Regions from separate parts of the Pseudomonas sp. WT-JTC genome, predicted to be linked through region 1. Evidence: predicted binding sites of a transcription regulator. Region 1 holds the regulator's gene; each other region holds the start of a gene.

Region 1 (7,724 bases):
TCAACCCTGACGGCACACAGGTCGAACTGATCGATGACGTGCGCATCACGCGCTTCGACGAGAAAAACCGTAAAACCCTGATCACCAGCACCCGCATGACGGTGTTCCCGCAGCAGCAATATGCGCAGACCGAGCAAGACGTTAGAATCGACGGCGCTGGCGGTGTATCGACTGGCAAGGGAATGAAAGCGTATTTGAAAGAAAGCAGGATACACCTGCTATCGAACGTAAGAGGACAGTATGAGGCTCGTTAAAACCCTCCCGATTTTGCTCAGTCTGGGCGCAGCACTGGGAAGCGTGAGCGCCTGGGCTCTGCCGGAAGATCAACAGCAGCCTATCCGCATTCAGGCCGACGATGCCCAACTGGACGACAAGCAAGGTATTGCTACCTACAAGGGTGACGTGATCATCACCCAGGGCTCGATGAAGGTGACCGGCAACACCGTGACCATCACCCGCACCCCGACTGGCGACATCGACGTGGTGACCTCGGTGGGCAACCTGGCGTACTTCGAGCAATTGCAAACAGCTGGCGACACCAAGCCCGTTCAGGGCTGGGGCGTGACGATCCAGTATCACGCCGCACAAAACCGCGTCGTACTGATCGACAAGGCCAAAGTTGTCGACAAGGACAACAACACCACCCAAGGCGAAAAAATCGTCTACGACACGGTCAAGAAGCTCGCCAGCGCCGGTCGCGCCACGGGCAGCAAGGTCACCGAGGCACGTCCGCGTATCGACATGGTGATCCAGCCGAAGAAGAAAACCGACGAGAAAACCCAGTAATGGCAACTCTGAAAGCTCAGCATCTGGCCAAGAGCTACAAGAGCCGCCAGGTCGTGCGTGATGTCAGCCTGTCCATCGACAGCGGCCAGATCGTCGGCCTGCTTGGTCCGAACGGCGCCGGCAAGACCACCTGCTTCTACATGATCGTCGGCCTGGTGCAAGCCGACCAGGGCCGCGTCCTGATCGACGACCACGATGTCAGCCACCAGCCCATGCACGGCCGCGCAAAGGCCGGTATTGGCTACTTGCCACAAGAAGCATCGATCTTTCGCAAACTGTCGGTGGCCGACAACATCATGGCCATCCTCGAGACCCGCAAGGAACTCGACAAGGCCGGCCGTCGCAAGGAGCTGGAAAGCCTGCTACAGGAATTCCACATCAGCCACATCCGCGACAACCTCGGCATGAGCCTGTCCGGTGGTGAGCGCCGTCGCGTGGAAATCGCCCGCGCCCTGGCCACCAACCCGAAATTCATCCTCCTCGACGAACCCTTCGCCGGCGTGGACCCGATTTCGGTCGGGGACATCAAGCAGATCATCTACCACCTCAAGGCCAAGGGCATTGGCGTACTGATCACGGACCACAACGTTCGTGAAACCCTGGATATCTGTGAAACCGCCTATATCGTCAATGACGGCCAACTGATCGCCGAAGGTGACGCAGAGACCATCCTGGCCAACAACCTGGTCAAGGAAGTGTATCTGGGCCATGAGTTCCGCCTGTAAAGGCAGAGGTATCTGGCAGGTCGTCCGAGCGCTTGTCCCGATAAAAAATCAACACTTTTTTATTGTTACAGCGCTCTAGGCAAACGCTGCAGTTTCGGGCATATAATTTGCTTATGTTTGGCGCTCCGGCGCCCTGTAGTGGATGGCGCATGTGCGCCGGCGAATAAGGTGTTAAGCCCCTGCCATGAAACCATCGCTAGTCTTGAGAATGGGCCAGCAGCTGACGATGACACCGCAGCTGCAACAGGCCATCCGCCTGCTCCAATTGTCGACCCTGGACCTGCAACAGGAAATCCAGGAGGCCTTGGAGTCCAATCCGATGCTCGAACGCCAGGAAGAAGGCGACGACTTCGACAATTCCGATCCCTTGGCCGACAACGCCGAACAAAAGCCCAACACCGATATCCAGGAACCCTCCTACCAGGAAAGCGCCCCGACGGTTGATAACCTCGAAGAAGGCGACTGGAACGAGCGCATCCCCAACGATCTCCCCGTCGACACCGCGTGGGAAGACGTTTACCAGACCAGCGCCAGCAGCCTGCCCAGCAACGATGACGACGAGTGGGACTTCACCACCCGCACCTCGGCCGGCGAAAGCCTGCAAAGCCACTTGCTGTGGCAACTGAACCTGGCTCCGATGTCCGACACCGATCGCCTGATCGCCGTGACCCTGATCGATTGCATCAACAATCAGGGCTATCTGGACGAAACCCTCGAGGAAATCCTCGAAGCCTTCGATCCGGAGCTGGACATCGAACTGGACGAAATCGAAGCCGTCCTGCACCGCATCCAGCAATTCGAGCCCGCCGGCATCGGTGCCCGCAACCTGGGCGAATGCCTGCTGCTGCAATTGCGCCAGTTGCCAGCCAAGACCCCTTGGCTGGCCGAGGCCAAGCGCCTGGTCAGCGATTACATCGACCTGCTCGGCAGCCGCGACTACAGCCAGTTGATGCGCCGCATGAAGCTCAAGGAAGATGAACTGCGCCAGGTCATCGAACTGGTCCAGAGCCTCAACCCGCGTCCGGGCTCGCAGATCGAGTCCACCGAAGCCGAGTACGTCGTTCCCGACGTGATCGTGCGCAAGGACAACGAGCGCTGGCTGGTGGAGCTGAATCAGGAGTCGGTGCCACGGCTGCGGGTCAACGCCCAGTACGCCGGTTTCGTGCGCCGCGCTGACACCAGCGCCGATAACACGTTCATGCGCAATCAGTTGCAGGAGGCCCGCTGGTTCATCAAGAGCCTGCAAAGCCGCAATGAAACCCTGATGAAAGTAGCCACCCAGATCGTCGAGCATCAGCGCGGGTTCCTCGAATATGGCGACGAAGCCATGAAGCCGCTGGTCCTGCACGACATCGCCGAAGCGGTCGGCATGCATGAGTCGACGATTTCACGGGTGACCACCCAGAAGTTCATGCATACCCCCCGGGGCATATATGAACTGAAATACTTTTTCTCAAGTCACGTAAGCACCTCCGAAGGCGGCGAATGCTCGTCCACGGCGATCCGGGCGATCATCAAAAAACTGGTTGCCGCGGAAAATCAGAAAAAGCCGTTGAGTGACAGCAAGATCGCTGGTTTACTGGAGGCACAAGGCATTCAGGTGGCCCGCCGCACCGTCGCCAAGTATCGCGAATCCCTCGGGATCGCGCCTTCGAGCGAACGCAAGCGGTTGATGTAGGGCCACGCCACAGCGTTCCAGTGGTAGATCATCTGGTCTACCGCTTTATGCACTGGCAACGAAGGAGAAGCTGTATGCAAGTCAACATCAGTGGACACCAACTGGAAGTGACCGAACCTCTCCGCTCCTACATCGGCGAAAAACTCGAACGACTGGAGCGACACTTCGACAAGATCACTAACGTGCAGGTCACGATGACCGTCGAAAAGTTGAAGCAGAAAATCGAAGCCACATTGCATATTCCCGGGAATGAAGTGGTCGCGAACGCGGAACATACCGATATGTACGCCGCGATCGATGCACTCACCGACAAGCTGGATAAACAACTCAAAAAGCATAAGGAAAAGACCCAGAGCCTCCTTCAGGGCGCAACCGGTCGCTAACACTCCCAACCCATGATCCGACTTGAAAGTATCCTGACCCCCGGCCGTTCCCTGGTGAACGTGCCGGGTGGCAGTAAAAAGAAAGCCCTCGAACAAATTGCCAATCTGATCGCCCGCGAAGTGCCGGGTCTGGAGATGCAAGATGTCTTCGAGGCGCTGATTGCCCGTGAAAAACTCGGCTCCACCGGTTTTGGCAACGGCATCGCCATTCCACATTGCCGTCTCAAGGGCTGTGTATCGCCCATCAGTGCATTGATGCACCTTGACGCCCCTATCGATTTCGACGCCATCGATGGTGCGCCGGTTGACCTGCTGTTCGTATTGCTGGTCCCGGAAGCCGCCACCGATGCGCACCTTGAACTGCTTCGGCAGATCGCCAGCATGCTCGATCGCAAGGACGTGCGCGACAAACTGCGCAGCGCTCCGAGCAATGAAGCCCTGTATCAGGTTGTCCTGGACGAGCAAAACGGTCAGTAATCATGCGCTTGATCATCGTCAGTGGCCGCTCCGGCTCAGGTAAAAGCACCGCCCTCGACGTCCTTGAGGACAACGGGTACTACTGCATCGACAATTTGCCTGCCGGCCTGCTGCCGGAACTGGCCGAACGAGCGCTGATTCATACTGAACTGGTGCAGCCGCTGGTCGCCGTTTCCATTGACGCCCGCAACCTGCCCAGCCACCTGTCACGCTTCCCCGACCTGCTCGAAGAAGTCCGCAGCCGCCACATCCAGTGCGATGTCCTGTACCTGGACGCCGACGAAGAAACACTGCTCAAGCGCTTCTCGGAAACCCGCCGACGTCACCCCCTGACCAACGCCAACCGCTCGCTGGCCGAAGCCATCAGCGTCGAGAGCGTCCTGCTCGGGCCGATTGCCGACCTCGCCGATCTCAAGATCAACACTACCAGCCTGAACCTGTATCAACTGCGCGATGCCATCAAACTGCGCCTGTTGAATCAACCGGAACCCGGCACTGCGTTCCTGGTGGAATCCTTCGGGTTCAAACGCGGCATGCCGGTGGACGCCGACCTGGTGTTCGATGTGCGTTGCCTGCCAAACCCTTACTGGAAACCGGAATTGCGCGAGCAGTCCGGGCTCGATCAACCGGTTGCCGAATATCTGGCGGCACAGCCGGATGTCGAAGAGATGTTCCAGGACATTTCCACATACCTGCTAAAGTGGCTGCCTCGTTTTGCCGCCAGCAACCGCGCCTACGTCACCATTGCCATTGGCTGCACGGGCGGACATCACCGCTCCGTCTACCTGACCGAGCGTCTGGGGCAGACGCTGCAAAAATCCCTGAAGAACGTCCAGGTTCGCCACCGCGACCTCAGCTAAAGGACTCACATCGCGATGCCTGCTCTGGAAATCGAAATCATCAACAAGCTGGGCCTGCATGCCCGCGCTTCTGCAAAATTCGTTGGTGTCGCCGGCCAATTCACGGGTTGCACGATCCGCGTGGGACGCACGCCAGAATCCACCGTCGATGGAAAAAGCATCATGGCCATGATGATGCTCGCCGCCGGCAAGGGCACCAAAATCCATCTGAGCACGGAAGGCGAGCAGGAACGGGAAGCGATGGATGCGCTGGTGGCCTTGATCAACAATTACTTCGACGAAGGCGAGTAAACGCGCGGCTTTGTGGCGAGCGCCGTATCCATCACCATCATCAAGCAAAACGGCGTTTTTGTTTCTGTGTTTCCCGAAACTCCGCGAAGAACCATAAAAAAGGCGCGCCACCCATTGGGTGGCGCGCCTTTTTGTGTCACAGGAAGGGTTAGCTGCCCGCCACCGTCATCCGCTCGATCAGCACCGAACCGGTGCGGATGTTGCTGCGAAGTTCGAGATCATTACCGATCGCGACGATCTGTTTGAACATGTCGCGCATGTTGCCGGCGATGGTCACTTCCTGGACCGCGAACTGGATTTCGCCGTTCTCGACCCAGTAACCCGCCGCGCCCCGGGAATAATCACCGGTGACCATGTTCAGCCCCTGGCCCATCAACTCAGTGACCAACAGCCCGCGCCCCATACGCCGCAGCAAGGCCGCCTGGTCTTCATCGCCGTGGGTGACGAACAGGTTGTGCACGCCGCCAGCGTTGGCCGTACTCGGCATGCCGAGCTTGCGGCCGGAGTAGGTGCCGAGGATGTAGGACACCAATTCGCCTTTTTCGACGAACGGCTTGGCGTAGGTTGCCAGGCCATCGCCATCGAACGCAGCACTACCCAATGCCCGCATCAGGTGCGGACGCTCGTCGATGGTCAGCCACTCCGGAAACAGCTTCTGACCGAGAGTGCCCTCGAGGAACGAAGACTTGCGATACAGGCTGCCGCCGGAAATCGCCGACAGGAAACTGCCGAACAGCCCCCCGGCCAATTCTGCGGAAAACAGCACCGGCACCTCGCAAGTCGGCACCGGACGCGCGCCCAGACGGCTCGCCGCCCGTTGCGCAGCGCGCTGGCCGATGCTGACCGGGTCGGCGAGCAAATTGCCCTGTCGGTTCACGTCGTACCAGTAATCACGCTGCATCTGGCCGTCGGCTTCAGCGATCATCACGCAGCTCAGGCTGTGGCGAGTGGACGCGTAACCGCCGATAAACCCATGGCTGTTGCCGTAGACGCGGCAGCCCTGATGGGTGCTGAGGGTGGTGCCGTCGGCGTTCTTGATCCGGCTGTCGGCGGCAAACGCCGCGGCTTCGCAGGCCAGGGCCTGTTCGATGGCTTGTTCCGGAGTAATGTCCCATTGGTGGAACAAGTCGAAATCCTGAATATCCCGCGCCATCAGCGCGGCATCCGCAAGGCCCGAGGCTTCGTCTTCCGAAGTGTGTTTGGCGATGGCCAGTGCAGCGGCAACCGTTTCGCGAATCGCTTCCGGACCGCTGGCCGAAGTGCTGGCCGAGCCTTTGCGCTGGCCGACATACAAGGTGATGCCAAATCCCTGATCGCGGTTGAATTCGACCGTTTCGACTTCACGCTGGCGCACCGTAGTCGACAAACCCTGCTCAAGCGACACCGCCACTTCACAGGCACTGGCCCCCTGGCGCCTGGCTTCAGCGATGATCTGCTCGACTTGTTCCTGCAGTGCCGGCAACGCTTGTGGGCCGACGCTTTCAACTGCACTCATGCTGTTCTCCACTCAAATTCTGCTTTCGGTAACGGTCATCGAGCGACCGGGCCGGACAAGCGGCCCCCGACTGGTTATCATGGCGGCGTTTCTTAGCGGACTGCCACCATGGTTGATTCTTACGACGACTCCCTCGATACGGGAGAAAAAAGCAAATCCCAGGTCAAACGCGAGCTGCATGCTCTGGTTGACCTTGGCGAGCGCCTTACAACACTCAAGCCTGACTTGGTTGCAAAGCTGCCCTTGACCGACGCCTTGCGCCGGGCCTTGGCCGATGCACCCAAGCACACCGCGAACATCGCGCGTAAACGGCACCTTCAGTTCATCGGCAAGCTGATGCGCGATCAGGACACTGACGCCATTCTGGTCTTGCTCGATCAACTCGATGCCTCCACTCGCCAGTACAACGAGCGTTTCCATAACCTGGAGCGCTGGCGAGATCGCCTGATTGCCGGTGACGATGCCGTTCTGGAAAAGTTCGTCGTCGACTACCCTGACGCCGATCGCCAGCAACTGCGTTCCATGATCCGTCAGGCCCAGCATGAGGTTGCGCAAAACAAGCCTCCTGCTTCCAGCCGTAAAATCTTCAAGTACATCCGTGAGCTGGACGAGACTCAACGCGGTCTGCGTTGAATCCCTGATCGGGTGAGTTGCCCTGCAACTCACCCGAAGCTTCACTGTTTCAAAAACCGCTTACGCGCCCGTGCCACCCACGGTGATCGCATCAATCTTCAGCGTTGGCTGGCCGACACCCACCGGCACCGACTGCCCATCCTTGCCGCACGTGCCCACGCCGCTGTCCAGCGCCAGATCATTACCGACCATCGACACCTTGCTCATGGCTTCCGGCCCGTTGCCGATCAACGTCGCACCTTTGACCGGTGCAGTGATCTTGCCGTCCTCGATCAGGTACGCCTCGCTGGTGGAAAACACGAACTTGCCGCTGGTGATGTCCACCTGACCGCCACCCAGGTTGGCGCAGTAGATGCCGCGTTTCACCGAGGCGATGATTTCCTCCGGGTCGCTTTC
Region 2 (7,724 bases), 1.1 Mb from region 1:
TGGGAGCCCCGCGCCTGGTGCCAGCGGATATTCCGTTCCAGGCGCCGGAGCAGGCCAAGAGTTATCAGGTCGACGTCGACGGCACCCCGGTCGATCTGGCTGCCGTGTCCATGGGCAATCCCCATGCGGTGGTACGGGTCAGCGACATCAACAACGCACCGGTGCATGAACTGGGCCCGAAAATCGAACATCACCCGCGCTTCCCGGCACGGGTCAATGTCGGCTTTCTCCAGGTCATCGACCGGAGCCGCGCGCAGTTGCGCGTCTGGGAACGCGGTGCCGGGGAAACCCAGGCTTGCGGAACCGGCGCCTGTGCTGCCGCAGTGGCTGCGATCAGCCAGGGGTGGATGGATTCGCCGCTATTGATCGACCTGCCTGGCGGGCGCCTGTCCATCGAATGGGCAGGCCCTGGCCAACCGGTGATGATGACCGGCCCGGCAGTGCGCGTATATGAAGGACAAGTGCGTCTTTGAGTGAGCGAAACCCATGACCGACAAGCCCCAGGTACCCGCACGACAAGCTGACGAATCACCGTCCGAAAGCCTGGAGGCGGCGGCTGTAGCCGCGTACCTGGAGGCTCATCCGGACTTCTTCGTCGAGCACGAAGAACTGCTCCCGTCCCTGCGCATCCCCCATCGGCGCGGCGATACCGTGTCGCTGGTGGAGCGTCAGATGACCATCCTGCGCGACCGCAACATCGAACTACGTCATCGCCTCTCGCACCTGATGGACGTGGCCCGCGACAACGATCGTCTCTTCGACAAGACCCGTCGACTGATCCTGGCGCTGATGGATGCCGCCAGCCTGGAAGACGTGGTGATGTGCGTCGAAGACAGCCTGCGCCAGGAATTCCAGGTGCCCTTCGTCAGTCTCATCCTGCTTGGTGACAACGCCATGCCAGTCGGCCGCTGGGCCACTCACGCCGAAGCACAAGTGGCCATCGGCGGCTTGCTCTCGGAAGAAAAAAGCGTCAGCGGCAGCCTGCGCGAACATGAGCTGGACTTCCTGTTCGGCGAAGAACAACGCAAGCAGATCGGCTCCACCGCGGTCGTTGCCATCAGCCACCAGGGCATCCACGGCATCCTGGCCATCGCCAGCCGCGATCCGCAGCACTACAAAAGTTCGGTGGGCACCCTGTTCCTGAGCTACATCGCTGAAGTCATGGGTCGCGTGCTGCCACGGGTCAACAACTCCCTGCGCTCGGTACGCTGAACATGGAACGGCAACTGGACGCTTACTGCGAACACCTGCGCAGTGAGCGGCAGGTGTCGCCGCACACGCTGTCGGCCTATCGCCGCGACCTCGATAAAGTGCTGGGCTGGTGCATCAAACAGAACATCGGCAGCTGGGCAGCGCTGGACATCCAGCGCCTGCGCAGCCTGATTGCCCGCCTGCACGCCCAGGGTCAATCATCGCGCAGCCTGGCGCGATTGCTGTCGGCCGTTCGCGGGCTTTATCACTACCTGAACCGCGAAGGCCTGTGCGACCACGATCCGGCCAATGGCCTGGCACCGCCCAAAGGCGAACGCCGCCTGCCGAAAACCCTCGACACCGACCGCGCCCTGCAACTGCTTGAAGGCGGGGTTGAAGATGACTTTCTGGCGCGTCGGGACCAAGCGATCCTGGAGTTGTTCTACTCCTCCGGGCTGCGGCTTTCGGAGCTGACGGGGCTCAATCTCGATCAACTCGACCTGGCAGACGGCATGGTCCAGGTGCTCGGCAAAGGCAGCAAGACCCGCCTGCTGCCGGTAGGCAAAAAGGCCCGCGAGGCACTGGAACAGTGGCTGCCCCTGCGAGCCATGGCCAACCCGGCGGACGATGCGGTGTTTGTCAGCCAGCAAGGCCGGCGCCTCGGTCCACGGGCGATCCAGGTGCGGGTCAAGGCGGCCGGCGAGCGCGAACTGGGGCAAAACCTGCACCCGCACATGCTGCGGCACTCCTTCGCCAGCCACTTGCTGGAGTCCTCCCAGGACCTGCGCGCGGTGCAGGAGCTGCTCGGCCACTCGGACATCAAGACCACGCAGATCTACACCCACCTGGACTTCCAGCATCTGGCAGCGGTATACGACAGCGCCCACCCACGGGCCAAACGCATGAAAGGCGACGATTCATGAGTATTCAGTTGATCACCTTCGACCTCGACGACACCCTGTGGGACACCGCCCCGGTCATCGTCAGCGCCGAAGCCGTTTTGCGTGAATGGCTGACCGAGCACGCACCCAACCTGGGGGCAGTGCCGGTGGAGCATCTTTGGGCTATTCGCGAGCGAGTATTGAGCAACGAGCCAAGCCTCAAGCACCGCATCAGCGCGCTGCGTCGGCGGGTGCTGTTCCATGCGCTGGAAGAGTCCGGTTACGGGCATGACGAGGCGTCGGACCTGGCGGACAAGAGTTTTGAGGTGTTTCTGCACGCTCGCCATCAGATCGATGTGTTTCCGGAGGTTGAACCGACCCTGGAAATCCTCGCCAACCATTACGCCCTCGGCGTAGTCACCAACGGCAATGCCGATGTGCGTCGGCTGGGGCTGGCGGACTACTTCAAGTTTGCGTTGTGCGCCGAAGACATCGGCATCGCCAAACCCGATGCGCGACTGTTTCATGAGGCCTTGCAACGCGGTGGTGCAACCGCTGAAACCGCGGTGCACATCGGCGATCATCCAGGTGATGACATTGCCGGGGCGCAGCAAGCGGGATTGCGTGCGATCTGGTTCAACCCCTCGGGCAAGACCTGGGAAGCCGAACGCCTGCCGGATGCCGAGATTCGCAGCCTGACCGAGTTGCCAGCGTTGTTGGCGCGGTGGAACACCCAACGCTGATCCTGAGATCCTGCACATACCCTGTGGGAGCGGGCTTGCTCGCGAAAGCGGTGCGCCAATCGACATCCATGCTGACTGATACGACCCCTTCGCGAGCAAGCCCGCTCCCACATGGGGTTGTGTCGAACTCAAGAGTTTTGTTTCAGGCATGAAAAAGCCCGCAGCGACGGCGGGCTTTTTCAGCAAGCGGGTAGCAGGCTCAGATAGGCCGGCTGCCATACTTGTTGTCAGGCTTCTTGGGAGGATCTGCGACCACATTGGCCTCCACTTCCTGCACCTTGCCACCACGGGCCAGGAACTCTTCCATGGCCTTGGCCAGGGCGTCGCGTTCCTTGTTCTTGGCTTCGACACTCGGCAGCTCATCGACCGATACCGCTGCCTTGGCCTTGCCTTTGGCGGTCGGAACCGGCGCATCACCACCGTCGTCTTCAGCGACGTCTTCCGCCGCTGCTTCCAGACCTTCTTCGGTTTCGTCGTCGTCGCCTACTTCGAGGTCGTCGTTTTCCAGATCATCGTCGCTCATGTTCTACCTCATGACTTGCGAAAAGCAGATTAGTTATAGCCCAGCTTTGCCCTCTGTCGAAGGCTGCCGGAAAAAAATCAATAGCCGCCGCTGACCAGCGGTTATGCCTCTTCACCGTGCACGGTGGCGAGGACTTTACGGGCACCGCCATGATCACGGTGCTCGCCCAGGTAAACGCCTTGCCAGGTCCCCAACGCCAGCCGGCCTGCCGAAATCGGCAAACTGAGCTGACAGCCAAGTACACTGGCCTTGAAGTGCGCCGGGAGGTCGTCCAGGCCTTCGTCGTTGTGCTCATAGCCGTCTGTTCCTTGTGGGATCAGACGATTGAAAAACCGTTCGAAGTCGCGACGTACCGCCGGATCGGCGTTCTCGTTGATGGTCAACGACGCCGAGGTATGCTGCAGCCACAAATGCAACAGACCGACCCGACACGCCTTGAGTTCAGGCAGGCCGGCGAGTAACTCGTCCGTTACCAGATGAAAGCCCCGGGGCCTCGCCCGCAAGGTAATCAGAGTCTGTTGCCACATACAGTTCTCCGCACGTTCGGGGCGCATTCTAGCGCGCTCTGGGAAAAAACAAAGGCCCTAATATTCCTTCATTCCTGTAAGACTTCGGCTGCACAAAAACACCCGACGCAAACATCGCAAAACCTGTAGGAAAAAACCTTTCAGCGCGCTCTTCAATGACAAATTTCAGACAAAAAAATGCCCGGCAAGCCGGGCAAGTTTTTTACACGCGTACTTACAAGTTGTAGCCGCGTTCGTTGTGAAGCGCCAGATCGATGCCGACCGCTTCTTCTTCTTCGTTGATGCGCAGGCCCATGACCGCATCCAGCACCTTGAGGATGATGAATGTGGCGATCGCGGTGTAGATCACCGTGAAGCCCACGCCTTTGCACTGAATCCACACTTGAGCGGCGATATCGGTCACGGTGCCGAAGCCACCCAGGGACGGTGCGGCGAACACACCGGTCAGGATTGCGCCGAGGATACCGCCGATACCGTGCACGCCGAAGGCGTCCAGGGAGTCGTCATAGCCGAGCTTGCGCTTCAGGGTGGTGGCGCAGAAGAAGCACACCACGCCTGCCGCCAGACCGATTACCAGCGCGCCCATCGGGCCAACGGTGCCGGCAGCCGGGGTGATTGCCACCAGACCGGCAACCACGCCCGAAGCGATACCCAGTGCGCTAGGTTTGCCGTGGGTGATCCACTCGGCAAACATCCAGCCCAGTGCCGCAGCGGCGGTAGCGATTTGCGTCACCAGCATGGCCATACCGGCGGTGCCGTTGGCCGCAGCGGCGGAGCCGGCGTTGAAACCGAACCAGCCGACCCACAGCATGGCCGCGCCCATCAAGGTGTAACCGAGGTTGTGCGGCGCCATCGGCGTAGTCGGGAAGCCTTTGCGCTTGCCCAGCACCAGGCAGGCAACCAGACCGGCCACACCGGCGTTGATGTGCACCACGGTGCCGCCGGCGAAGTCCAGAACGCCCCAGTCCCACAACAGGCCGCCGTTACCGGACCAGACCATGTGCGCAATCGGCGCGTAAACCAGGGTGAACCACACGCCCATGAACACCAGCATTGCGGAGAACTTCATCCGCTCGGCGAAGGCGCCGACGATCAACGCCGGGGTGATGATGGCGAAAGTCATCTGGAAGGTGACGAACACCGCCTCAGGAAACAGCGCCGCAGGCCCGGTCAGGCTGGCTGGCGTGATGCCGGCGAGGAATGCCTTGCCCATGCCGCCGATGAACGAGTTGAAGTTGACGACGCCCTGCTCCATGCCCGTCGTGTCGAACGCAATGCTGTAGCCATAAATGACCCACAGGACACTGATCAGACCGGTAATGGCGAAGCACTGCATCATCACGGAAAGAATGTTTTTCGACCGAACCATGCCGCCGTAGAACAGCGCAAGGCCGGGAATGGTCATGAACAGCACCAGGGCTGTAGAGGTCATCATCCAGGCGGTGTCGCCGGAGTTGAGGACCGGGGCCGCCACTTCGTCTGCCGCCAAAGCAAGGCTGGGCATTACGATGGACAACAGGGCTCCTAGCCCTGCGAATTTACGCAGAGTCATATTGTTTTCTCCTGGGGCGTTGGGTTTGTGGCGGCTTAAATTGCGTCGGTATCGGTTTCGCCGGTACGGATGCGAATCGCCTGTTCCAGATTGACCACGAAGATCTTGCCGTCACCGATCTTGCCGGTGTTGGCAGCCTTGGTGATGGCCTCGATTACCCGGTCCAGATCCTTGTCGTCGATGGCGACGTCGATCTTCACCTTGGGCAGGAAATCGACCACGTATTCCGCGCCGCGATACAGCTCGGTGTGACCCTTCTGCCGACCAAAGCCTTTGACTTCAGTGACGGTAATGCCCTGCACGCCGATCTCGGACAGCGACTCGCGTACGTCGTCCAGCTTGAACGGCTTGATGATGGCAGTGACTAGCTTCATGAAAACTCTCTCCCGAATTGGTGGACTTGCCCCAGGAAAACAAACCCGTCTCAAGTCTAAGCGCAGTGCCTGGCTTTGTAACGCATCGTCGGCCTTACCTGCCCGTCCGACGCCAGCTAACCGCTCCTCGCGAAACACTCCCCGCGTTCCGTTTGGCGCACTGCATTCGTCACAGCGACTGCATCAGTGCATGGGTCACCAGCATCTAAGCAGAAAGCTTGCCATCTCCACAAAACTGACTGTTTTCAAGCCATTACCGGCGGATGGTGGATACTTCGCGACAACACCCGGCACGTTACGCACAACAACGGTGCAACGCCGTCTGTCCCAATGCGCGAAAAGCGTGCACCCCTTGCCCGCGCAAATGACTATAGACACTGCGTGATACACTGCCCGTCATTGTTTCCAGGACATTGACCATGCTCGCGCCAAAAGACTTCCTCGACGCCCTGACCGGCACCGCCTCCCGCCTCTTCAGCGGTGACACGCCTCTGCCGAAAGCTGAAATCGAAAGCCAGTTCAAGATGTTGCTGCAAAGCGCCTTCAGCAAACTGGACCTGGTGAGTCGCGAAGAATTCGACAGTCAGATGGTCGTACTCGCACGCACCCGCGCCCGCCTCGAAAGCCTCGAAGCGAAAGTCGCCGAGCTGGAAGCGAAACTGAACCCACCAGCCGAATAACACCACGGCCCCTGTGGGAGCGGGCTTGCCCGCGAATGAAGGTCGGCACGACCTTCAGCTTCACTTGTAGGAGCTGCCGCAGGCTGCGATCTTTAGATCCCAAGCCCCGCAAAAATCCCGGCAACGTCCTACAAAAATCACACCGCCGTCCGATTGTGTCGTCGAGTATCCAATCTCTAAGCTCATCCCCAGCTGAATGTTCAGCACTGGGTTTGGCGACCTGGAAAATCCCGACACACCGCGACCACATTCGAACGAGGGAATTATCCCAATCTCGAGTTATGGCGGCTGTGCGCGGGAGACCTTCGGGTCTGCCGGTTTCGGGATGCACCGGTTCGCCAACCCGCGTATAGCTGCCACCCTTTTTGTTTGGCGACGATCAGAGGCAGTTTTCTTCATTTGATCCCGAGAACTGCGCATGGACGAAAACTATCTAATCCCCCACGTCTTCACCCGCCACAAACTCCACCTCCACGCCCTGCTCCTGCAAAACCAACCCTGGTTCTGCGCCCGGGACTTGGGCCGCCTACTACGCATCTACCTCAACGACCGCCAACTCCGAAAACTCGATCCCGACCAATACCAAATCGCCAAAACCCTCATCCACGGCAACATCGAAAACACCCTGCTGATCAGCGAATCCGGCGTCTACGCATTACTGGTCTACCACTACTGCCCCGAATACCGAGCCTTGCGTGAATGGCTCACCCACGAAGTCGTCCCCGCCCTGCGAGACGCCCACCACCCCAGCACAACCGAACGTCCACAACTGAGCCTGCTCAACTGGCCGGAAATGTCGTTGAGTTTGTTGCACTGGAATAATCAGCCGTGGATACGGTTGCAGGATGTGCCGCAGCTGTTGCCAAGCGGCGAGCAGCCACAAAATGCGGTAAATCAGCCTTGGTGGAAAAGAGCTTCAAGGATGCTCCAGACATTCTGAAGAGCAAAAAAAACCCACGTGCTTGGCGTGGGGTTCAATCAATCTGAAGAAACAATCAGGCGCAGTGCGCAAGCCGCTCAACCTGATCCCGGATCGCTGCGCCTCGTTCTATTTCAGCTTTGCGCAAATCATAAGTCGATTGCAGATTCAGCCAAAACTCCGGGGTCGTATCCAGACAGATGGATAGCCTTAGCGCCATATCAGCACTGACCCCCCGACGCTGGAGCACAATATCGTTCACCGTAGGTGTCGACACGTTCAACGCTCTGGCCAGAGCGGTGGCCGTCAGGCTCAGAGGTTCCAGGTACTCCTC
Region 3 (7,724 bases), 760 kb from region 1:
TGGTCGCGACCACGGCCGCACCGTGATCCGGCGGCGTCGACCATAGGTTGCGGGCGATATTGGCCAGCTGGCTGCGGATGTCGGTGAGCTTGTCGGCGGTTTTCGCGCAGACAATCAGCGCGCCGGTGCGGTCGCGGTACAGGCCGAAGTTCTTCGAGCAGGAACTGGTGATCAGCAGTTCCGGCAACTCGGCGGCGAACAGCCGGGTCGACCAGGCATCCTGTTCCAGGCCATCGCCGAATCCTTGGTACGCGAAGTCGATCAGTGGCAGCAATTCGCGCTTGCGTACTACCTCCAGCACCCGATGCCAGTCGTCGTGGGACAGGTCGAAACCGGTCGGATTGTGGCAACAGGCGTGCAGCAAGACCACGTCACCCTTGGGTGCTTCATTGAGCGCTGCCAGCATGCCTTCGACGTCGAGACGGTTGTCACTGCCGACGTAGGGGTAGTGGCTGACCTTGACCTTGGCGGCCGCGAAAATGCTTTCGTGGATCGGCCAGGTCGGGTTGCTCAACCACACACCGCGGCCTGGCAGGCATTGGGCGATGAAGTCCGCGCTCAGGCGTAGCGCACCAGTGCCGCCGGGCGTCTGGGTGGCGCCGGCGCGTTGTGCGCTGATCAGTTTCGAATCGGCGCCCAGCACCAGTTCATTGATGGCCTTGCCGAACGCAGGCTCGCCGTGGCCACCGATGTAGGTCTTGGTGGATTGACGCTCCACCAGGCGTTGCTCGGCAAGCTTCACCGATTCAAGAATCGGCGTCAGGCCCTGGGCGTCTTTATAGACGCCCACGCCCAAATCGAACTTGCGCGGGTTCGGGTCCTGCGCGTAGGCCTCCATCAGGCCGAGGATCGGGTCGCCAGGTACTCGACCGATGGCGTCGAAATGCATTATTTGCGCCCCTCAGCGTCCTTCGCTACTTCGTCAGTGCGCGCGGCCATGATGAAGTCGTTGCGGTGCAGGCCCTTGATCGAGTGGCTCCACCAGGTCACGGTCACTTTGCCCCACTCGGTCAGCAGGCCCGGGTGATGGCCTTCGGCTTCGGAGATTTCACCGACGGCGTTGGTGAAGGCCAGGGCATGTTTGAAGTTCTTGAACAGGAAGACCTTTTCCAGCTGCATGATGCTGTCGCGTACTTCGATGTTCCAGTCCGGGATCTGCTTGATCAGGATCGGCAGTTCTTCATCGCTGACTTGTGGGGCGTCGGCGCGGCAGGCTTCGCAATGGGCTTGGTTCAAAGTGGACATGGTGTGGTTCCTGAAATCGAGTGTTTTTATATCGGTCGACAGTTCCGTCACGCTAAACCAAAGCGACGGTGACTGACAGACTCACTTGTCAGCAAAAGTCGCGGTTCACGCAGCCTTTGGCGGAAATTTCGGGGTGTGCAGACCCATCTGCATCGCTTGCTTGACCATGCCCATGATGTCTTCGTGGGCCAGGTCGAACAGGCGCTTGAGGTTCGGCAGAACGAAATACAGGGGTTGCAGGATGTCGATGCGGTACGGCGTGCGCATGCATTCCAGCGGGTCGAAGGCTTGATGTTCAGGCTCGTTCGACAGGCAGTAAACGGTTTCCTTCGGCGAAGACAGAATGCCGCCGCCGTAGATGCGCTGGCCTTGCGGGGTGTCGAGCAGACCGAATTCGATGGTCATCCAGTACAGGCGCGCCAGGTACACGCGCTCTTCCTTGGTCGCCTTGAGGCCGAGCTTGCCGTAGGTGTGGGTGAATTCAGCGAACCAGGGGTTGGTCAGCAACGGGCAGTGGCCAAAGATCTCGTGGAAAATGTCCGGCTCTTGCAGGTAGTCCAGTTCTTCGCGAGTGCGAATAAAGGTCGCCACTGGAAACTGCTTGCTGGCCAGCAATTCGAAAAAGGTCTGGAAGGGAATCAGTGCCGGAACCCGGGCAACCTGCCAACCGGTAGTTTCACCGAGGACCTTGTTGATTTCGCCGAGTTGAGGAATGCGGTCGTGGGGCAGACCGAGTTTTTCGATACCGTCCAGGTATTCCTGGCACGCACGCCCTTCGATCACTTTCAGTTGACGAGTGATCAGCGTGTTCCACACCGCGTGTTCTTCGGCGGGGTAGTCGATAAAACCTTGCGCATCGGGCTCGCGAGCCACGTATTGCGTCTGCTTCATGCTGCTCTCCTGCTAGGGGGATTCGTTCTTGTTATGTGCTGCTATAGACCTAGGAATACCCCATGAATTGCACTGTTGCAGCAGGTGTCGGGCGTCGTGCACAGGAAAACTCCTCGATAAACGTAAAATTTTCGTTACGAATTTGTCGCGATCGCGCAGCCATTGAGATTTCCCGGTTTGAAAAACGCTTTGCCTGTCACATAATCTTGACGACTATCTGGGTGCCTCGAAAGAAAAATGCGATCGAACGCGCACTGCAATACCCCTGTGGGAGCGGGCTTGCTCGCGAAAGCGTCGGCATAGTCAACATTGATGTATCAGACAGACCGCCTTCGCGAGCAAGCCCGCTCCCACAGGACCTCAACCTCACTCACTGCATTTTCGGGCCTTTTATATGCGTATCAAAGTCCACTGCCAGAACCGCATAGGCATCCTGCGCGACATTCTCAATCTGTTGGTGGAGTACGGGATCAACGTGGCCCGCGGTGAGGTGGGCGGTGAGCATGGCAATGCCATCTACCTGCATTGCCCGAACCTGATCAACATTCAGTTCCAGGCCTTGCGTCCGAAATTCGAAGCGATTGCCGGGGTCTTTGGCGTCAAGCGTGTAGGCCTGATGCCCAGCGAGCGTCGGCACATGGAGCTCAATGCACTGCTCGGTGCGCTGGAGTTTCCGGTGCTGTCGATCGACATGGGCGGTTCCATCGTCGCGGCCAACCGGGCAGCGGCGCAGTTGCTCGGAGTGCGGGTCGACGAGGTGCCGGGTATTCCCCTGTCGCGGTACGCCGAGGATTTCGATTTGCCGGAACTGGTGCGCGCCAACAAGTCGCGGATCAACGGGCTGCGGGTCAAGGTCAAGGGTGATGTGTTTCTGGCCGACATCGCGCCATTGCAATCGGAGCACGACGACAGTGAGGCCATGGCTGGTGCGGTGCTGACGCTGCACCGCGCCGACCGGGTGGGCGAGCGCATCTATAACGTGCGCAAGCAGGAGCTGCGCGGCTTCGACAGCATCTTTCAGAGCTCGAAAGTGATGGCCGCGGTAGTGCGCGAAGCGCGGCGCATGGCGCCGCTGGATGCGCCGCTTTTGATCGAAGGGGAAACCGGTACCGGTAAAGAATTGCTGGCGCGAGCCTGCCATCTGGCCAGTCCTCGCGGGCAGTCGCCGTTGATGGCGCTCAATTGTGCCGGTCTGCCGGAGTCCATGGCCGAGACTGAACTGTTCGGTTATGGCCCTGGTGCCTTTGAAGGGGCGCGGGCCGAAGGCAAGCTCGGGCTGCTGGAGCTGACGGCGGGCGGTACGCTGTTTCTCGATGGCGTTGGGGAAATGAGCCCGCGCTTGCAGGTGAAATTGCTGCGCTTCTTGCAGGACGGTTGCTTCCGTCGTGTGGGCAGCGATGAAGAGGTCTACCTCGACGTGCGAGTGATCTGCGCGACCCAGGTCGACTTGTCCGAATTGTGTGCTCGCGGCGAGTTCCGCCAGGACCTCTATCACCGCTTGAATGTGTTATCGCTGCACATCCCGCCGTTGCGCGAATGCCTCGACGGCTTGACGCCGCTGGTGGAGCACTTCCTCGATCAGGCCAGTCGGCAGATCGGCTGTTCGCTACCCAAACTCGCCCCGGCGGCCATGGAGCGGCTCAGTCACTACCATTGGCCGGGTAACGTGCGGCAACTGGAGAATGTGCTGTTCCAGGCGGTTTCCCTGTGCGACGGCGGCACGGTCAAGGCCGAGCATATTCGTCTGCCGGATTATGGCGTGCGTCAGCCGCTTGGCGATTTTTCGCTGGAAGGCGGGCTGGACGAGATCGTCGGGCGTTTCGAGAAAGCCGTGCTGGAGCGGTTGTATTCCGAGCATCCTAGCAGTCGGCAACTGGGCAAGCGCCTGGGGGTTTCACATACCACCATTGCCAACAAGTTGCGCGAGTATGAGGTGGGCAAGACCGAGTCTTGACTGAAATCTGCGGCGTAATTGCCGGCCTCTTCGTCGGATCGCCGCCCGGAGCAAGCCCGCTCCCACATTTGGACGGCGTTCTCCCTGTGGGAGCGGGCTTGCTCCGGGCGGCGATCCGACGAAGGCGACAGTTCAGTCACTCAAGAGGCCGGCTCTTGCCACCCACCGGCATGACACCGCCGGTTTTTCGTCTCCGATACAAATCACCAATCCCCTCTGATCCCTTCAAGTCCTTTGTTTGCCGGGCCTCGCGCCGCCAAAAACAAGTTGGTCTGCAAATTGCTTATGGCTCAGCAGTACAGCAGTGGACGGCAAACGTCCGGCAGGCAGAGGAAAGAGTGTGGACAAGTACCTTTATGTGGCAATGACCGGCGCCAGCCAGAATGCACTGGCGCAAAAGGCTCATGCCAACAACCTCGCGAACATCTCCACCAACGGCTTCCAGAAAGACCTGGAGCAGGCCCGTTCGATGCCGGTGTTCGGTGACAGCTTTCCGGCGCGTGCGTTTGCCATGTCCGAACGCCCAGCCACCGATTTCTCCCCGGGCTCGCTGGTGGAAACCGGCCGCGACCTCGACGTTGCCGTGCAAGGCAATGGCTGGATTGCCGTGCAGAACCCCGATGGCGCTGAAAGCTACGTGCGCACCGGCAGCCTGAACGTTGACGCCCTGGGCGTGTTGCGCGCCGGCAACGGCATGCCGGTCATGGGCAATGGCGGGCCGATTGCCGTGCCGCCGGAGCAGCAGATCGAAGTCGGTGAAGACGGCACCATCAGCATCCGCGCAATGGGCGAAGGTCCCCGGGTGATGGCTGAGGTCGACCGCATCAAGCTGGTCAACCCGGACCTCAAGAACATGACCAAGGGCCTGGATGGTTCGATCCACACCAAGGACGGCAAGCCGGCGCAGGCTGATGCCGGCGTCAAGCTGGTGTCCGGGTTCCTCGAGTCGAGCAACGTCAATGCCGTGGAAGAGATGACCTCGGTACTGGCCTTGTCCAAGCAGTTCGAGCTGCACATCAAGATGATGAACACCGCCAAAGACGATGACCAGGCCATGGCTCGGGTCTTGCAGATCAGCTAATTATCAGAACGTCGCGCCGTAAAACAGGCGCACGAGGAGAATCGAATGCTTCCGGCTCTATGGGTTGCCAAAACAGGTCTGTCCGCCCAGGACACCAACCTGACCACCATTTCCAACAACCTGGCGAACGTGTCGACCACGGGTTTCAAACGTGACCGCGCCGAGTTCCAGGACTTGCTCTACCAGATCAAGCGTCAACCAGGCGCCCAGTCGACCCAGGACAGCGAACTGCCGTCGGGCCTGCAACTGGGTACCGGTGTGCGCATCGTCGGCACCCAGAAAAATTTCACCGCCGGCAGCCTGCAAACCACCGAGCAGCCACTGGACATGGCCATCGACGGTCGCGGTTTCTTCCAGATCCTGCAACCGGACGGCACTACGTCCTACACCCGTGACGGTACGTTCCACCTGGACTCCAACGGCCAGATCGTGAACGCCAGTGGCTTTGCCCTGGAGCCGGCCATTGTCATTCCGAACGACGCGCAGACCTTCACGGTCGGCCGCGACGGCACCGTGTCCATCACCATTGCCGGCAACCCGGCTGCCCAGGTGATCGGCAACCTGCAAACCGCCGACTTCATCAACCCGGCCGGCCTGCAGGCAGTGGGCAACAACCTGTTCCTGGAAACCGCTGCCAGTGGCGCGCCGCAAGTCGGCACACCGGGCCTGAACGGTTTCGGCACCACACTGCAGAACACCCTGGAAACGTCCAACGTCAGCACCGTTGAGGAGATGGTCAACATGATCACCACCCAGCGCGCCTACGAGATGAACTCCAAGGTGATCTCCACCGCCGACCAGATGCTCTCGTTCGTAACGCAGAATCTGTAATCAAGTCTATGTGGCGGCCCTGAGGCTGCCTGCTACACCGTGAGGTAGGGTCATGAATCGCTATGTATCTGTTCTGGCACTGAGTGGGATCGCCGCGCTCGCAGGTTGCGTTCCTGCGACGCCCAAGCCCAATGACCCTTACTACGCTCCGGTGTTGCCGCGCACGCCGTTGCCGGCGGCGGCGAACAACGGCTCGATCTATCAGGCCGGTTTCGAACAGAACCTCTACAGCGACCGCAAGGCGTTCCGGATCGGTGACATCATCACCATCACCCTGAACGAAAGGACCCAGGCCAGTAAAAACGCCAACTCGCAGGTGGCCAAGAACAGCAAGACCGGCATCGGCCTGACCTCGCTGTTCGGTTCTACGCCCAACACCAACAACCCGTTCGGCGATGGCGATCTGAGCCTGAGCGCCAGCTACGAAGGCGACCGCGCCACCAAGGGTGACAGCAAGGCGGCCCAGGGCAACACCCTGACCGGCTCGATCACCGTAACCGTAGCCGATGTGTTGCCCAACGGCATCATCGCGGTGCGCGGTGAGAAGTGGATGACCCTCAATACCGGCGACGAACTGGTACGGATTGCAGGTCTCGTTCGCGCCGATGACATCGCTACCGACAACACCGTGTCGTCGACCCGTGTCGCCGATGCGCGCATCACCTACTCGGGCACCGGTTCGTTTGCCGATGCGAGTCAGCCAGGCTGGTTCGACCGTTTCTTCCTCAGCCCGCTGTTCCCTTTCTAGGTGGCTTTCCAGTTGAGCATGTTGAACTTCAAACACCTTATGGTGGGCGCCCTGTTGCTGTCCGTGGCCTTCGATGCTCAAGCCGAGCGCCTGAAGGACATCGCCAGCATTTCCGGCGTGCGTTCCAACCAGTTGATCGGCTACGGTCTGGTGGTCGGGCTTAACGGCACCGGCGACCAGACGACGCAAACCCCGTTCACCCTGCAGACCTTCAACAACATGCTCTCGCAGTTCGGCATCAAGGTGCCGCCGGGCTCGGGCAACGTGCAGTTGAAGAACGTCGCGGCGGTGTCGATCAGTGCCGATCTGCCGGCGTTCGCCAAGCCGGGGCAGCAGGTCGACATCACCGTTTCGTCCATCGGCAACTCCAAGAGTCTGCGCGGCGGCACCTTGCTGCTGACGCCACTCAAAGGTATCGACGGCAACGTCTATGCGGTGGCCCAGGGCAACCTGGTGGTCGGTGGTTTCGATGCGGAAGGACGAGATGGCTCGAAGATTACCGTCAACGTTCCGTCGGCCGGACGCATCCCCGGTGGTGCGTCGGTGGAGCGCGCGGTGCCGAGTGGTTTCAACCAAGGCAACAGCCTGACGCTGAACCTCAACCGTTCCGACTTCACCACCGCCAAGCGCATCGTCGACAAGATCAACGACATGCTCGGCCCAGGCGTGGCCCAGGCCATCGACGGCGGTTCGATTCGCGTCACCGCGCCGCTCGATCCGAGCCAGCGGGTCGACTACCTGTCGATCCTGGAAAACCTTGAGATCGATCCGGGCCAGGCGGTGGCGAAAGTCATCATCAATTCCCGTACCGGCACCATCGTGATCGGTCAGAACGTCAAGGTTTCCCCGGCCGCCGTGACTCACGGCAGCCTGACCGTGACCATCACCGAAGACCCGATCGTCAGCCAGCCCGGCCCTCTGTCCAATGGCACGACGGCGGTCGTGCCGCGTTCGAAGGTCAATGCCCAGCAGGA

What was found. Region 1 encodes sigma-54, which starts transcription at its own class of promoters, with help from an activator protein. Its sites were predicted from a motif close to ANTGGCATNNANNTTGCTNT; they were not measured.
Positions count from the first base shown of each region.
Region 2: glnK (P-II family nitrogen regulator) is a predicted target of sigma-54. The motif match lies at 5,998-6,017, and genes of this name have one in related genera.
Region 3: AC06G5_RS07450 (flagellar basal body rod protein FlgF) is a predicted target of sigma-54. The motif match lies at 4,357-4,376, and genes of this name have one in related genera.

Region 1 covers NZ_CM160042.1:899,971-907,694, reverse strand. The annotation lists gene lptC (LPS export ABC transporter periplasmic protein LptC) at 1-254, shown strand, start outside; gene lptA (lipopolysaccharide transport periplasmic protein LptA) at 241-786, shown strand; gene lptB (LPS export ABC transporter ATP-binding protein) at 786-1,511, shown strand; gene AC06G5_RS03945 (RNA polymerase factor sigma-54) at 1,696-3,189, shown strand; gene hpf (ribosome hibernation-promoting factor, HPF/YfiA family) at 3,264-3,572, shown strand; gene ptsN (PTS IIA-like nitrogen regulatory protein PtsN) at 3,585-4,049, shown strand; gene rapZ (RNase adapter RapZ) at 4,052-4,909, shown strand; gene AC06G5_RS03925 (HPr family phosphocarrier protein) at 4,925-5,200, shown strand; gene pmbA (metalloprotease PmbA) at 5,349-6,695, opposite strand; gene yjgA (ribosome biogenesis factor YjgA) at 6,804-7,328, shown strand; gene tldD (metalloprotease TldD) at 7,389-7,724, opposite strand, start outside.
Region 2 covers NZ_CM160042.1:6,444,632-6,452,355, forward strand. The annotation lists gene dapF (diaminopimelate epimerase) at 1-473, shown strand, start outside; gene AC06G5_RS29380 (DUF484 family protein) at 487-1,212, shown strand; gene xerC (tyrosine recombinase XerC) at 1,215-2,114, shown strand; gene AC06G5_RS29390 (HAD family hydrolase) at 2,111-2,815, shown strand; gene sutA (transcriptional regulator SutA) at 3,015-3,338, opposite strand; gene AC06G5_RS29400 (secondary thiamine-phosphate synthase enzyme YjbQ) at 3,440-3,865, opposite strand; gene AC06G5_RS29405 (ammonium transporter) at 4,080-5,417, opposite strand; gene glnK (P-II family nitrogen regulator) at 5,453-5,791, opposite strand; gene AC06G5_RS29415 (accessory factor UbiK family protein) at 6,211-6,471, shown strand; gene AC06G5_RS29420 (BRO-N domain-containing protein) at 6,890-7,411, shown strand; gene AC06G5_RS29425 (HigA family addiction module antitoxin) at 7,467-7,724, opposite strand, start outside.
Region 3 covers NZ_CM160042.1:1,656,054-1,663,777, forward strand. The annotation lists gene AC06G5_RS07430 (amino acid aminotransferase) at 1-889, opposite strand, end outside; gene AC06G5_RS07435 (4a-hydroxytetrahydrobiopterin dehydratase) at 889-1,245, opposite strand; gene phhA (phenylalanine 4-monooxygenase) at 1,351-2,136, opposite strand; gene AC06G5_RS07445 (sigma-54-dependent transcriptional regulator) at 2,531-4,090, shown strand; gene AC06G5_RS07450 (flagellar basal body rod protein FlgF) at 4,431-5,171, shown strand; gene flgG (flagellar basal-body rod protein FlgG) at 5,217-6,002, shown strand; gene flgH (flagellar basal body L-ring protein FlgH) at 6,055-6,750, shown strand; gene AC06G5_RS07465 (flagellar basal body P-ring protein FlgI) at 6,769-7,724, shown strand, end outside.